Regions from separate parts of the Paeniglutamicibacter kerguelensis genome, predicted to be linked through region 2. Evidence: riboswitches for the same ligand, from Rfam matches in the RefSeq annotation. Region 2 holds a riboswitch; the other holds the start of a gene.
What was found. Region 2 has a riboswitch for S-adenosylmethionine ahead of JOF47_RS20870 (acyl-CoA dehydrogenase family protein). Riboswitches for the same ligand answer to the same signal wherever they lie in the genome.
Positions count from the first base shown of each region.

Region 1: it holds a riboswitch for S-adenosylmethionine, as region 2 does, so the genes downstream of both, JOF47_RS00595 (hypothetical protein) here and JOF47_RS20870 (acyl-CoA dehydrogenase family protein) in region 2, are expected to answer to the same signal.

Region 1 is NZ_JAGIOF010000001.1:134,913-138,116, reverse strand. It holds gene JOF47_RS00605 (sodium:solute symporter family protein) at 1-379, shown strand, start outside; gene JOF47_RS00600 (DinB family protein) at 508-1,086, shown strand; SAM riboswitch class IV at 1,099-1,208, shown strand; gene JOF47_RS00595 (hypothetical protein) at 1,229-1,501, shown strand; gene JOF47_RS00590 (VIT1/CCC1 transporter family protein) at 1,731-2,834, shown strand; gene JOF47_RS00585 (ROK family protein) at 2,952-3,204, opposite strand, start outside.
Region 2 is NZ_JAGIOF010000004.1:337,801-341,004, forward strand. It holds gene JOF47_RS20865 (LLM class flavin-dependent oxidoreductase) at 1-324, opposite strand, end outside; gene JOF47_RS20870 (acyl-CoA dehydrogenase family protein) at 406-1,743, opposite strand; SAM riboswitch class I at 1,751-1,847, opposite strand; gene JOF47_RS20875 (hypothetical protein) at 2,003-2,389, opposite strand; gene JOF47_RS20880 (hypothetical protein) at 2,358-3,134, opposite strand.

The DNA.
Region 1 (3,204 bases), on a different contig from region 2:
CCTGGCCATCATGGTCTCCGACGTGGTCGCCGCCCTCACCATCGCCTACGACATCCTCGTCGGCGGCCTGCTGGTGGCAATCATCGGCGGGCTGATGTGGAAGCGCGGCAACGGCATCGGCGCGGCAGCGTCGATGGCGGCCGGAACCGTCGTCACTCTGGGCACCATGATCGTCCTGGAAATCCAGGCGACCGAGCGCTTTGCCGGAATCTACGCCAACGAACCGATCTACTACGGCCTGATCGCCTCGGTCATCGTTTACGTTGCGGTTTCGCTCTCCACTCGGCCCACCGAGCCCGCCATCATCACAAACTGGAACTCCCGCGTCGCCGGCGAGGTCGACGTCGAGGGCATCGAAGCAGAGCCGATCACCAAGTAGCCCAACCGGGCACACGAAAGGGTCCCGTCGGACATGCATCCAAGGATGCTTGTCCGACGGGACCCTTTCGTGTGCAGAGGGCTTGCATCCCTAGCCAGCAGGGCATTCCCACTCCTAGGCTGTAGCCCATGGACGATCAGAAAAATCATTTGCTCACATACCTCAACGCTTCCCGCGAGGCGGTGCTGTGGAAGGCCGAGGGGCTGGACGACTACGACCTGACACGCCCCCTGGTGCCCAGCGGAACCAACATCCTGGGCCTCATCCAGCACCTGGCCAGCGTGGAACTCGGGTACTTTGTGGAATGCCTTGGACAAACCGTCGAGCAGCCGCGCTTCATTGCATTGAACCAGAGCGACGATCCCGAGTACGACATGTGGGTCCCCGCGGACATCCCCAGCGCCGACATCCTCGACTATTACCGCAGCGCCATCGCCTCGGCCAACCGGAACATCGAGGCGTTGCCGCTCGATGCCCCGGCAACGGTCGCATGGTGGGCGCCGGAGAAACGGGACACCACCATCGGACGGCTGCTCATCCACATGAACGTGGAGACCGCCCGCCACGCCGGGCACATCGACATCGTGCGCGAGCTCATTGACGGAAGCGCCGGGGACCGTCGCATTTCCCCCAACTTGCCCGATTATGACGCGAGGGCATGGTCTGATTTGCACCAAAAGATCCAGCTGGCGGCCGACTCGCGATAGTGTGGTGACCAGCTTCACGAGATGCGGCGCCAAGCTCCGACTGGCCGCGCACCAACCCCAGGTTCATGGGTGGTTCGGATGAAGAAGCGGCCGGCGCCACAAGGCGGCGGCAAGAGCTAGTGAAAGGCCGGCCGCTGCCGCCATGGAACAATCCGTCCCCGTTCTGCCCCTCTTTGACCTGCACCGCGCCGTCATCGAATTGAACCTGCACGGTTCCTGGCGCAGTTTCCAAGTCAACGACGCACCCTCCGTCGCCCGGGCCCTGGCCGACTCGGTTGAGGTCCCGCGTTGGGACCCGGCGTCGTCGAGTTTGCTGGTCCGCACCCCGGTCACGGGAAACACCGCAGGCCGGACGCGCATTTTTAGCCTCGTCGAATTCTCCGAAGCGCGTCCGACGGCTAAAGTGGTTCGCTGAAGGGGAGTAGTTCCGAGTTCACCATTCGTGGTGGCGGCGGTGCGTCGACATACTGGCCGCAAAGTTGCGGCCCGGCAAACCACCTTGCGGAAATCCGATGGATTTGCGCCAAGGCGAACGAGACCTTCGGCCCACCTACGGTGGCCCGAGGTTCAACGCACCCAAAAACATTGCTTGTTCCTCCCCATCGCATGGCCCCACCGCCATGGAAACCAACCGAGGACGAGACATGACGCCACAAGCGCCAACCCCCACTCCCGCCCAAATCAAACGCTGGCGCCACTACCTGGCCGATGAAATCGCCGAGGGCGCCGTCTACCGCGAACTGGCCAACAAGCGCACGGGCGAGGAACGCGCCATCCTGCTGGGCCTGGCCGACGCAGAAACCCGCCACGAGGAACACTGGCGCAACCTGCTGGGCGACCATGCGGCGAAGGCCGCCCGCCCCTCGCTGCGCCGCACGGTGTTGCGTTTCCTGGCCCGCCACTTCGGTTCCGTGTTTGTGCTGGCGCTGGCCCAGCGCGCCGAGGGCGACTCCCCCTACGCGGCCGACACCGATGCCACCCGCCAAATGGCCGCCGACGAGCTTGTCCACGAGGAGGTCGTGCGCGGCCTGGCAACCCGCGGGCGCAACAGGCTCTCGGGCAACTTCCGCGCCGCGGTGTTCGGGGCCAACGACGGCCTGGTCTCAAACCTCGCCCTGGTCATGGGCATCGGCGCCACCGGCGTGGCCAGCTCCTTTGTGCTCTTCTCCGGCATTGCCGGCCTGCTGGCGGGCGCCCTGTCCATGGCCGCCGGCGAGTTCGTCTCCGTGCGTTCCCAGCGCGAGCTGCTCTCCGCTTCCAAGCCCACGCAGATCACCCTTTCCGCAGCCCCGGACCTCGATCTCGACGCCAACGAGCTGGTGCTGGTCTACAAGGCCCGCGGCATGAGCGACGAGGACGCCGCGCACCGCGCTGCCGAACGCATGGGCCTGTATTCCTGCGATTGCAACCCCACGCTGTCCCTGTGGCCCGAACGCGACGAAGAAGCCCAGGAGATCGAACACGAGGAAATCGGTTCGGCCGTGGGAGCCGCGTCGTCGTCCTTCTGCTTCTTCGCCTCCGGCGCCGTCATCCCGATCCTGCCGTTCATCTTCGGCATGAGCGGCACCCCCGCCATCCTGCTCTCCGCCCTGCTGGTCGGCATCGCGCTGCTCGCCACCGGCGGGGTCGTCGGGTTGCTCTCCGGCGCCTCCCCGACCAAGCGCGGCCTGCGCCAGCTGGCCATCGGCCTGAGCGCGGCGGGCATCACCTACGCGCTCGGCCTGCTCTTCGGCGGCACGGTCGCCTGACCCCCGTCGCTCCGGGCGTCGGCCCAACCATGGAGTGGCCGGCGGCTCCCGTTCACACGAGGCTGCCGGCCACCTTCTTGTTTGGCCGTTCGATCGTTCGCTTGTTGCATCGTTCGGCTATCCCAGCGCGTTCCGGGCCAGGTCCGCCGCGCCGATCAAGCCGGCGTCCGGGCCCAGCTCCGCGCCGACCACCCGGGCAAAGGGCCTGTAGCCGCGGCCGCTGAGCGAGCTGCGGTAGGTCTGTTCGGCCGTTTCAAGCAGCAACGGAGAGGCCGCTCCCAGACCCCCGCCGATGACCATGAGGCCCGGGTCCAGCACCGCGGCCAGGTTGGCCAGGCCCAGTCCCAGCCACTGCCCCGCCTCAACCACA
Region 2 (3,204 bases):
GACGCCGAATCCCAGGTGTTCGGTCACGGCGGCCATGGCGGAGACGAGCATCATTGGATCGTTGACGGGAACCTGGGTTCCGGCACGCAACGGCACCTCGTTGGAACCGCCGAAGACATCGTAGGTGCCCAGCACATCGGCGATGAAGATGCCGTCGAACTTTCCCTTTTCCAGGGTCTTGGCAAGATCGGTCCAGTAGGACAGGTCCTTGTAGCGTGCGGACTGGTCCTTCGGGTGCTTCCACAGCCCGGGAGATTGGTGACCGACGCAGTTCATGTCGAAGGCATTGAAACGGATCTGGCGTTGTGCGGAAGTCGTGCTCATGATGTTCCTTTGCAGGGGTAGGGGGAATCGCGGGTCGCCAAAGCGATCCAATTCAAGGAAGGTTGTCGAAACAGAAAGGCCTTAGTAGCCGGCTGTTCCGGTGGTTGAGCCGAGGTCGCCGACGGCGTTGAGGCGCTTGGGAGCGGTTCCGTTGACCTCGTAGTCGCCAACGATGCGTGCCTTGTAGATTGCGGGATTGTGGGTGGCAACCGTGCGTGCGTTTCGCCAATGACGGTCCATGTTGCAGCCCTTGGCCGTTGCCGAGGCCCCAAGTCCGTCAAAGAGTTTGGTCGCTGCCGCGAGCGCCATCGGCTGGACGATCGTTTGCGCTCGATCAGCGGCCAGTTCGCACACCGCGAAGCGCTCGGCCGGGCTGAGCGAATCATCGCCGAGGGCGATTTCAATTTCCGCGACGGCGGCCAAGACAATGGAATCCGTGGCGAAGGCGGCAGCCGAAATTTCGCCGACCAGCTGCAGGACCTGCGGTTCGTTTCGGATCGGGACACCCGTTCCGGTGCTGAACGTTCGGGTCCGCGCCTGCACCGCCGATCGCACGTCGTTCAGCGCCGCACGCGTGATTCCGGCCTGCACGGCAAGCAGCACCAGCTGGAAGATCGCGGATTCCGGGTCGTTGATTTGCTGTTCCTCCGGCAACAATGTGTCGACCGGAACATCCTGGAATGTCGTGGAGCCCGTCCCGGTGAGCTGTTGGCCGAACCCGTCCCAGTCGTCGTAGATCTTGACGCCGGAGCGCTGCGTGGAAACCAGGGCAATCTGGCGGCCGGCAAGATTCGGGTGGGAGGCTGCCACTGCAACCCAGTCCGCATAGATGGTGCCGGTGCAATAGTATTTTTCACCGGTCACGAACCATCGTTCCCCGCGCTGCTCCAGCGTGGTGTTGAGCGAGCCCAAGGTGTTTCCGCCGCGTTCGGTGTAGGCGTTGCCGACGATCTGGCCCGCGGCGATTCTTTCGGTCCAGCGGCTGCGCACGGCGGCGTCCTGCAGCATGAGCGCCGATTCGACGAAAGCGATGTGTGCACGCCATAGGTGCGCCACTTGCGAATCCGCCTCGGCAAGTTCGATGAGCAGGCGGAAAAGGTCGCTCAGGCTTGCGCCATAGCCGCCCTCGCTGACCGGAATCCGCAGGGCACCGAAACGCTCGCGGTTGAGCCAACCGACCTGCTCGAAAGGGAGCGTCCGAGTGGCATCGCGCTCGCTGGCGCCTTCCGCAATCCGGGCAAACACCGGTCGGAAAACCGCGGCCAGCTCATCGTAGTGCCCGCTTCGCGGAACACCCGGCGTCAGCTTGAGCAGGTGTCGAGCCGGCGCATTGCTTGCGAGGGCTTCCAGTGAAACGGGCCCAAAAATATTTGGGTCAGTATCAACATCGAAGGTGTGCAGGTGTGACTCAGCGACCATGATTGGTTCTCCATCGACTCTGGCGTGAGCACCTACCGCCCAATTAAGGGGAGGGGTTGCTGCGGCGTCATTGAGCCAGATCTCTCGGCCGCTCTGGATGGTTGTTGTTCATATTTCTACAAGGTTGCGTAGCACTGCGCAAATGAATGGCGTCACATTTGTACTTTGATCGACCCCTGGGCTCATTGTTGCTTCATGTAAAAACCTCCGGGAAGATCAATACGTTGCCTCAGAGGAAAACTTCCGGAAAATGACTGCTTCATGATCGGGTCTGGGTGAGGTGATTGGTTGCGGTGCCACCATTGGCCGCGGACAGGGTTTCCAGTCGGCCGGTCAGGACCATGATCTGGCGTGAGAGCGCCATGACCCGGATCCTCTTGAAGGTGGCATTCATGCGGATCGCCGGCATCTTCTTCACCCTGGGATGACTGATCTCGCACTTGTGCGGTGTGGCCGGTTTGTCATGGACTTGGGTGGCCTTCGCGCCGGCGAGCGTCTTCTCGACCAGTTTCTGCTGGGGCAGCAGGTAGGCGGCGAAGATCCGATCCAGTTCCCAGACCTCGTTGAGCAGTTCCGATTCGGCCGGTATGTCATAGCGGAGGTAGCCGACCTGCTCACGGACCCGGGACCAGGTCTTCTGCTCCACGTGGGCGTCGTCGCTCTTGTTCCCGGAGCGCGAACGGGTGAACGTGACCCGGCGTTCGTCGCAGGAGTTTTTCAGTTCGCGGATGATGAATTCGCTGCCGTTGTACATCCAATCCGCGGATCGGGTAGGGCAGCGACCGGGCCAGCAGGTCGATCCCGGTCACGATATTGCGGTGCGCGCGGTTCTTCACGTACGTGTTGACGGTCCACCCGGTGAACACATCGGTGAGAGTGGTTGAATACAGGAACTCGCCCTTGAGGCTGTGTCCGCAGTGGGCGACGGTGTCGATTTCGGAGAACTCCGGTTCCTGCTCCATGGGCTTGCCCGACCAGCGCACCGGGATCTCCGAACGCAGCAGCGCCCCGGGCCGGGTGGAGGACAGTACCGAGGGGTACCGGGGCTCGCGCAGCGGCTTCAGATACCGGTCAATGCTCGCCGCTGACATGAACAGCAGATCGCGACGGACCTCGTCGGTGAACAACTCGGACTGCGTCCCGAGTTCCCCGAAGCGCTCCAGCCGCTCGAGTTCCTCGGCCATGATGGGTGCCAGGTATTTGCCGCAGGGTTCCCCGCGGAACGTCCAGATCCGGCCCAGCAGCGTGATGGCGGAGGGCCCGTATTTTCGGGGCCGCCGCTTGGAAATGGACACCGGAGCGGCACGTCCCGGCTTCCGCACTTCGGCGGCCAGGCGTCGGCGGGCGTTGGCCCGGGACGATCCGGTCGACGCGCACAGGTAGTAAAGCATCACCCCCTTCTGGCTTTGGTTCCCTTCGCGTACTCGACGGTAAAGCCACCAACGACCTGTTGCCGGGTTT